DNA from 2 places in the Serratia sp. FDAARGOS_506 genome. Region 2 is predicted to be linked to the other one. Evidence: predicted binding sites of a transcription regulator. Region 2 holds the regulator's gene; the other holds the start of a gene.

Region 1 (4,704 bases), 410 kb from region 2:
GGTTTGATCAAGCGATCGCCGGCGCTCAGTTTGCGCAGCGGCTGGCGCCCCACGCGCTCGACGTCGTCGTGCAGATACGGGTTTTCGAAGCGGCCGAGGATTTTGTTGATGTAGGCGGCGTGCTTGTCGGCGTCGAAGCCGTAGCGCTTGATCAGCACCGCGCCGCTCTCTTCCATCGCCCCTTTCACCACGCGGCGGATCGCCGGGTCGAGAATGGCGTCGCGAATGGTTTGCAGCCCGGCCCGTTGGCCGAGGTAGGCGGTGATGGCGTGGCCAGTATTGAGGGTGAACAGTTTGCGCTCGACGAACGCCATCAGGTTGTCGGTCAGCTCCATGCCGGCGATCGCCGGAGGCTGCCCCTTGAACTGGGTCTGATCGACGATCCATTCGCTGAAGGTTTCCACCGTCACTTCCAGCGGATCGCTGCTGTCCGCCGGCGGTACGATGCGGTCCACCGCCGAATCGACAAAGCCGACGTGCTGCTCAACCCATACCTGCTCGTCCTGCGGCAGCGCGGCGAACACATGCTGCTTCAGCTGGCTGGTGCCGCGCACCATATTCTCGCAGGCGATGATGTTCAGCGGCTGCACATTGCCCTGCTGATGACGCAGCACCAACCCTTTAGCGATCGTGCCGGCTATTTTGGCAAGAATTTGCGGGCCAACGGCGGTGGTCACCAGATCCGCCTCGGCGATCAGCGCCACCGCCGCCTCGCTGCCGCTGTTGACGGCGCTGACGTTGTTGACGCTCTCCACGCGTTCTTGCTCGCCCACCACGTGCACCGCGTAGCTTTTACGGCTGTTCAGCAAATCCAGCACCGTTTGATTGACGTCGGCGAAGGTCAGCTCAACCCCTGCGTCCGCCAGCAGCTTGCCGATAAAACCGCGGCCGATGTTCCCTGCGCCAAAATGTAATGCTTTCATAACTCTACCTTCTTAATGTCGAAGGGTGCAGCAAGCTGCACCCTTTAAAATGATTCTGTTATCCGGCTTTTTTGCCGCCGAGCAGGTCCAGCACTTCCTGCACGCTGGTGGTATTCGCCAGCCGCTCAATCACGCTCTCGTCATCCAGCGCGTTGGTCAGGCTGGTGATCACCTGGATATGCTCGTTGTTGCGTGCGGCGATGCCGATCACCAGGCGGGCCACTTCATCCTCTTCCTCGCCGAAGCGCACGCCCTGCGGGTACTGGCAGAACACCACGCCGGTGCGCAACACCCGGTCCTTGGCCTCGATGGTGCCGTGCGGCACGGCGATCGACTCGCCCAAGTAGGTGGAGGTGAGTTTCTCGCGCTCCAGCATCGCCGGCACGTACTCCGCCTCGACGTAGCCGCCTTTCACCAGCTGCTCGCCGGCGAAACGGATCGCCTGCTCTTTGTCGCTGGCCTGCAGGTTGAGGAACACGTTGCTCTCGCTCAGCTTGAACAGGTTCGGCTCACCGGCTTCGAAGCTGTCGTCCAGCGCGCCCAGTACCTTCTGCTGGTTGTCGGTGGTTTTGTTGACCGCCACCAAACGGTCGACCAGATCGCTGTACAGCTTGCTGTCGAGGAAGTTGGTCAGCGAGATGTGCTGGGCCTGCGGCGCGTGGCGCATCGCGCGCTCGGTCAGATCGCGGTGGGTGATCACCAGATCCACGTCGTCCGGCAGGCTGTTGATGGCGCTGTTGGTCACCGAGATGTTCTTCAGCCCGGCGTCGGCCACTTTCTTGCGCAGCACCCCGGCGCCCATGGCGCTGGAGCCCATGCCCGCATCGCAGGCGACGATGATTTTGCGCACGGTGCTCAAATCGCCGTCGACCGATGCCGGCGCCGCTGCGCCGCCTTTGGACTGCGATTTCATCTCCTGCACGCGGCGGGTTGCGGCTTCCAGATCGTCATCCTCTTTCACCTTGGAGGTTTTCAGCAGGAAAGCGGACACCACGAAGGAGACGGCAAAAGCAGCGCACACCGCCGCAATGTTGGCGAAGTAGGCACCTTTCGGCGTCATCGCCAGCACCGCCAGGATCGAACCCGGAGAAGCAGGAGAAACCAGGCCGCCGTTCAGCATCGTCAGGGTGAAAACGCCGGTCATGCCGCCCAGGATCACCGCCAGCAGCAGACGTGGGTTCATCAGCACGTAAGGGAAGTAGATTTCGTGGATGCCGCCCAGGAAGTGAATGATTGCCGCACCGCCGGCGGATTGCTTGGCGCTGCCGCGGCCGAAGAACATGTAGGCCATCAGTACGCCCATGCCCGGGCCTGGGTTGGCTTCGATCAGGAAGAACACCGATTTGCCGGCTTCCGTGGCCTGCTGGATACCCAGCGGCGAGAAGATGCCGTGGTTGATGGCGTTGTTCAGGAACAGGATTTTCGCCGGTTCAACGAAAATGGACGCCAGTGGCAACAGGTTGTTTTTCACCATCACGTGCACGCCCGCCGCCAGCAGCTTGGACAGCACCTCCACCAGCGGCCCGATGCCCAGGAAGGCCAGGATCGCCAGCAACATGCCGATGATGCCGGCGGAGAAGTTGTTCACCAGCATTTCAAAGCCGCTTTTGATCTTGCCGTCCACCCAGCGGTCGAAATGCTTGATAGCCCAGCCGCCCAGCGGGCCGGCGATCATCGAGCCGAGGAACATCGGCATGTCGGCGCCGACGATGACGCCCATGGTGGTGATGGCGCCGACCACGCCGCCGCGATCGCCGCCCACCAGCCGCCCGCCGGTATAACCGATCAGCAATGGCAGCAGGTAGGTGATCATCGGGCCGACCAGCTTGGCTAAGGTTTCATTGGGCAGCCAGCCGGTTGGAATGAATAGCGCGGTGATAATCCCCCAGGCGATAAAGGCGCCGATGTTGGGCATCACCATGTTGCTCAGGAAGCGGCCAAAGTTTTGCACTTTAACCTTGATGTCTGGTGAAAACATAAAACACACCCCTATTGTTACGCGCTGACAATAGAGCGCGTGATTATTGTTGTGACGATCCAGCCGTGTTACCGCTGTATGCGAAACGGACTCTATCACGCTGTTTTTGTCACGCGAACTTCACGGATTTTTTGTGATACAAGTCACATATAACACCCCAGCAAACCACCATTTATAGTGATAAAGATCACATTTATGGCGTGTAAAAAAAGCACAGAGAGAAATAAACCGCCTATAAATCCACAATAAAGTGATGCGTGTCACATTTTTAACTTGGTGGTTTGTTTTTAAATTGTGACAAATATCACAATTTATTTTTAGCTGCAGCGCCCGATCGCGACGCTCTGTTTGATCTTCCCTGTGAGCACTCATCCCACCGGGAACTAGCGAAGTGATGAATGAAAGAAAACTACATTGCCTGATGAATGGATTAATTGAAGTGTAGTACAGAAGCCTGAGCAATAAACCAGCAAGCTATTGGAAACGCTGAGGGGAAATAAAACAGGCCGGCCTTGCCGGCCTGTTTCGTGCATGTATGCGTTATTGCGTCACGCTTTGAATGGTTTTCTGCGCATTCAGCAGGTTTTGTTGTTTGGCCACCAGATTCGACATCATGGTGTTGTACTGCGCCACCTGCTGCGCAGTGCGGAACTGCACGCCGTTGTTATTAAAGCTGACCTGATTGCCCTGGCTCTGCAGGAAATCGCCAACCTGCACCAGATCCTGCACGAAGCTGGCGGTAGTCGGGATCGCCGGCATCAAGGCGTTGGCCGGTGCGGTGACGATCTTGTCATAGGCCTGGTTGTACACCGCCTTCAGATCGTCGGGCTGCTTCAGCGCCGCGCGGGCGGTATCCGCTTGCGATTTGGCCGACTGGATCTGCTGGCCCAGCAGGTTCAACGCCCCGACCGATTGCTGCAGCGCATCGCGTTTGTTCAGGTAATCCTGCGCGGTGCGGATCTGGTTAATCTGATCCAGCGCCGGCGTCAGACTGGCGCCGACCGACTTGGACAACTGCTGAGAAAAACCGACCAAAATCGCGTAATCACCGGCATAATTGCCGAACTTCTGCTTCTGATCTTCGCTCAGCGTGGGGATGTTCGCCCCGCTGCGCATCACGGTATTCTGTAAGTAGTCGATAAATGCTTTGCGCTGTTCCGGCTCTTTATCGCCGCAGGCGGTCAATTGCATGACCACCAACAATGCCAATACCGGTGCCAACCAACGCGCGAAACCTCTGCTCTGGATCCCTACCGCCATGTGACATAACTCCTGTTATAAACCTGCTTTTTCATTGGACTCCGCCCCTTTTTCCGCACTCCGTGCGCCTATAAGAATAGATCAACTGGCGGCGTTCCGATACGCGATTCCGCTTGCGATGAGCATTGCCCCGGCCGGATGCGGTTGAAAATCGTGCGCAAAACGCACTGAGGTTCATTGCCGTCGGCGACCGGACGCTTCAATTTCCCCAAGTCGCCCCCCAAGTCGCCCCCCAAGTCGCCCCCCAAGTCGCCCCCCAAGTCGCCAGGCGACCTTGCCTTCGCGCCCAGGAAACGGAAATAAAAAAAGGCGCCCGCAGGCGCCTTTTCACAGCAGAGAATCGCTTACTGCAGCACGGAGATGTCCGCCACCTGCAGGAACAGTTCACGCAGCTTGCTCAGCAGCGTCAGGCGGTTCACGCGCACTTCCGCATCGTCCGCCATCACCATCACGTTATCGAAGAACGCATCCACCGGCTCGCGCAGCGCAGCCAGCTCCACCAGCGCTTCCTGGTAGTTGCCCGCCGCGAAGTATGGCTGCAGC
Region 2 (4,704 bases):
ACCTGGAGTGGATCCAGAAATTGATCCGCGATACCGGCGAGCGCGGCCACTCTCGCGAAGCGGTGATGGATTCGGTGGTGCGTTCGATGGAAGATTACATCAACTACATCACGCCGCAGTTCTCGCGCACCCACATCAACTTCCAGCGCGTGCCGACGGTGGACACCTCCAACCCGTTCGCCGCCAAGGCGATTCCCTCACTGGACGAAAGCTTCGTGGTGATCCACTTCCGCGGGCTGGATCAGATAGACTTCCCCTATTTGCTGGCGATGCTGCAGGGCTCGTTTATCTCGCACATCAATACGTTAGTGGTGCCGGGTGGCAAGATGGGGCTGGCGATGGAGCTGATCATGGCGCCGCTGGTGCAGCGGTTGCTGGAAGGCAAGAAGATCGAATAAATGCGTTGAGCGCGGCGCCAGGCCGCGCTCCGTCTCGATTACGCCGGTTGACGGATCTCGAAGCTGTGGGTCACTGTAGCGGCCTTGTTGAGCATCAGCGCCACCGAGCAATATTTCTCCGCTGACAGGTTCACCGCGCGCTCGACGATCTTGTCGGTCAGATCCTGGCCGGTAACGATGAAGTGCAGGTTGATATGGGTGAACAACCGTGGAGCTTCTTCACGGCGCTCGGAGGTCAGCTTCACCTCGCAGTCGCGCACGTCGTTGCGCCCTTTTTGCAGGATGGACACCACGTCGATCGCGCTGCAGCCGCCCACCGACATCAGCACCATCTCCATCGGGCTGGGCGCTTTATCGCCGGCGTTGCCGTCCATCAACACCTGATGGCCGGAGGCCGATTCACCCAAAAACGTTAACCCTTCCACCCATTTAACTCTTGCCTGCATTCTGGTCACTCCGGTTGATTTCTTAAAATCAGAGTACGCTTTCGCATAGAAACAGGCAACGTAACCTGATGCTAATCATGCTGAAGCGAGACAACACGAGACACCCGCCTTACTCTGTGCTACAAACAGAGCCGCAATAAATCTTTCCGGGACACTGAATTTCAGGGAAACGCCCAGAGAAAGGCTCCTTTACCGGTATGTTAACAGAATGTAGCTTGCAGCGCTTACGGCAAGTTAATATGCTAGAGCGACAGCGTATTTTTATGACACGCCTCAAAACTTGCCGGTAGCCCTCGCTCATGACTGCGGCTACAGGCGGGTTTTACAGGGAACTCTGACCCCTGTGACACAAGGCAGCGATAACAACAGAGGATAACAGCGAATGGTTCTCGGCAAACCGCAAACAGACCCTACTCTCGAATGGTTCCTGTCTCATTGCCATATCCACAAATATCCATCGAAGAGTACGCTGATTCACCAAGGTGAAAAGGCCGAAACGCTTTACTACATCGTGAAAGGCTCCGTTGCGGTGCTGATCAAGGATGAAGAAGGTAAAGAGATGATCCTGTCCTACCTTAACCAGGGGGATTTCATCGGCGAGCTCGGATTGTTCGAAGAAGGCCAGGAGCGCAGCGCCTGGGTTCGCGCGAAAACCGCCTGTGAAGTGGCCGAAATTTCCTACAAGAAATTCCGCCAGCTTATCCAGGTGAACCCGGACATCCTGATGCGTCTGTCCGCACAGATGGCAAGCCGCCTGCAGGTCACATCCGAAAAAGTGGGCAACCTCGCCTTCCTGGACGTTACCGGCCGCATCGCGCAAACCCTGCTGAATCTGGCGAAGCAACCCGACGCCATGACTCACCCGGACGGCATGCAGATCAAGATCACCCGTCAGGAGATCGGCCAGATCGTCGGCTGCTCGCGTGAAACCGTTGGCCGTATTCTGAAAATGCTGGAAGATCAAAACCTGATTTCCGCCCACGGCAAAACCATTGTCGTCTACGGCACCCGTTAATCCCTGAAGAAACGGCGCAATCTGCGCCGTTTTTTTGCCTGCTCTCTGCCATGTGGCGCCGCCTGATCTACCACCCGGAAATCAACTACGCACTGCGACAAACGCTGGTGTTGTGCCTGCCGGTGCTGTTCGGCCTGCTGATAGGCCAGCTGCAGCTCGGCCTGATGTTCTCCCTCGTGCCCGCCTGCTGCAATATCGCCGGTCTGGACACGCCGCATAAACGCTTCTTTAAACGGCTGATCGTCGGCGGTTCGCTGTTCGCCTTCAGCAGCGTTCTGCTGCAACAGGCTCTGCTGTGGCACGTGCCGCTGCCGGCGCTGATGCTGGGCCTGGCGCTGCTGCTCGGCGTCACCGGCGAAATCAGCCCGCTGCACGCCCGGCTGTTGCCGGCGGCGCTGGTAGCCGCCATATTCGCCCTCAGCACGGCCGGCACGGTGCCTATCTGGCAGGCGCCGCTGCTGTACGCGATCGGCACCGCCTGGTACGGCTTATTCACCTGGTTCTGGTTCAAGCTGTGGAAAGAGCAACCGATGCGCGAGACGCTAAGCCAGCTCTATCTGGAATTGGCGGACTACTTCGAAGCCAAATACTCACTGCTGACCCAGCACACCGATCCGCAAACCGCGCTGCCGCCGCTGCTGGTGCGCCAGCAAAAGGTGATGGATCTGATCAGCCTGTTGTACCAACAGCTTAATTTCCTGCCGCACGCCAACAACCTCGAGCAAAAGCGCCTGCAGCGCGCCTTTCAGGTGGCGATGGACCTGCAGGAGCACATCACCGTCAGCCTCCATCTGCCGGAAGAGGTACAAAAACTGGTGGAACAGAGCCAGGCCGAAGCGATCATTCGCCGCAATGCTCAGGTGATCGCCGGCCGGCTGCGCGTGGTGGCGCACGATATTCTCTATCATCAACATTCGAAGCGCTTCTCCATGGCCCACGAGCTGGCGGCGCTGGAAAAAATGGCGGCGCAGCATCCCGATAACCCGGTCGGCCAGTTTTGTTATTACCACTTCAGCCGCATCGCCCGCCTGCTGCGCACCCAGCATCCGCTGTACCGCCGCGACCTGATGCCCGGCCAGCACCGCCTGCCGTTTTGGCCGGCGCTGGTCAGCTACCTGTCGTTCAAATCCACCGCCCTGCGCAACGCCGCGCGGCTGGGCGTCACGCTGGCGGTCGGCAGCAGCCTGGGGGCGGTATTCAACCTGCCGAAACCTTACTGGATCCTGCTCACCATCATGCTGGTGAGCCAAAACGGGTATAACGCCACCCGGGTGCGTATTCAGCACCGTGCGCTGGGCACGATTGCCGGGCTATTGCTGGCGGCCGGGCTGCTGCAGCTGCAGTTGCCGGAAGGAGAAACGTTGAGCATCATGCTGGTGATCACGCTGTTGGCCTACCTGGTTTCGCGCAAGAACTACGGGCTGTCGGTGATTGGCTTTACGGTCACGGCGGTTTACACCCTGCAGCTGCTGGCGCTGAACGGCTCGCATTTTCTGGTACCGCGCCTGATCGATACGCTGATCGGCTGCGTGCTGGCGTTCGGCGGCACCATTTGGCTGTGGCCGCAGTGGCAAAGCGGGCTGCTGCGCAAGAATGCCCATCAGGCGCTGGAGAACGATCAAGCCGCGCTGCGGCTGATGCTGAAGCAACCGGAACCGGACGCGACCGCGTTGGCCTATACCCGCATGCAGGTCAACCAGGCGCACAACGCACTGTTCACCTCGCTCAATCAGGCGATGCAGGAACCGGGGTTCGCCTCAAACTATCTGGCGGACATGCGGCTGTGGGTCACGCATAGCCAGTTCATCGTCGAACACCTGAACGCCATGACCATTCTGGCGCGCGAGCACTACATGCTGACGCCGAAGCTGGCGGAAGAGTATCTGCAAACCTGTGAAATCGCGCTGCAAAGCTGCCAACAGCGGCTGGAATACGACGGCCCGAGCAGCGGCAACAGCGGCATCATGCAGCCGCCGGATCTGCATCCGGAAATGCCCGTCACCGAGATGGAGCGCCATCTGCGGCGCATTTTGTCGCACCTAAGCGTGATGCACACCATTTCCTCGCTGGCCTGGCGCCAGCGCCCGCACCACGGCATCTGGCTGAAGCGCAAACTGCGCGATCAATAAGGGCGCGGCTTGCCGTGCCCCGTTAGATGCCGCATGGGCTTCAGACGTTGATCACATCCTGCACCGCCAGCTCGAACAGCGCCATGCCGGCCTCGATATCCTGCAGCTCGACCACCAGCGACGGCGCGAAACGGATCACGTTCGGCCCGGCGTTGAGGATCATCAACCCGCGCGCAGCGGCGGCGGTGAGAAAGTCGCGCGCTCTGCCGTGATAATGCGGCGTCAGCTCGGCGCCAATCAGTAATCCCATGCCGCGAATCGCAGTGAAAATACCGTATTTATCGCCGATATGCTGCAAAGCCTGCACATACAGCGCATGACGCTGCTCGATGCCGCTCAGCACCTCCGGCGTATTGATCACGTCCAGCGCCGCCTCCGCCACCGCGCAGGCCAGCGGGTTGCCGCCGTAGGTGGTGCCGTGGGTGCCCACCTGCATCACCGACGCAATCTCTTCGGTGGTCAGCATGGCGCTGACCGGGAAACCGCCGCCCAGCGCCTTGGCGGTAGTGAGGATGTCCGGCGTCACGCCATAATGCATATAGGCGAACAGCTTGCCGCTGCGCCCCATGCCGCTCTGCACTTCGTCGAACACCAGCAGCGCCTGATGTTGGTCGCACAGCTCGCGCACGCCTTTGAGGAAACCGGCGTCGACCGGCGTAATGCCGCCCTCGCCCTGAATCGGCTCCATCACCACCGCGCAGGTGTGGTCGTCCATC

Evidence for each region. Region 2 encodes CRP, which controls carbon source genes, mostly activating them, when cyclic AMP is high. Its sites were predicted from a motif close to ATGTGANNNNNNTCACAT; they were not measured.
Region 1: the regulator CRP is predicted to act here: its motif matches at 3,077-3,094, upstream of EGY12_RS07625 (PTS mannitol transporter subunit IICBA).

Annotation. Positions count from the first base shown of each region.
Region 1 is NZ_CP033831.1:1,552,660-1,557,363, reverse strand. It holds gene EGY12_RS07630 (mannitol-1-phosphate 5-dehydrogenase) at 1-923, opposite strand, end outside; gene EGY12_RS07625 (PTS mannitol transporter subunit IICBA) at 982-2,901, opposite strand; gene EGY12_RS07620 (DUF3053 domain-containing protein) at 3,442-4,161, opposite strand; gene glyS (glycine--tRNA ligase subunit beta) at 4,506-4,704, opposite strand, start outside.
Region 2 is NZ_CP033831.1:1,146,213-1,150,916, forward strand. It holds gene EGY12_RS05785 (phosphoribulokinase) at 1-398, shown strand, start outside; gene EGY12_RS05790 (OsmC family protein) at 437-844, opposite strand; gene crp (cAMP-activated global transcriptional regulator CRP) at 1,227-1,859, shown strand; gene EGY12_RS05800 (YccS/YhfK family putative transporter) at 1,910-3,988, shown strand; gene EGY12_RS05805 (aspartate aminotransferase family protein) at 4,029-4,704, opposite strand, start outside.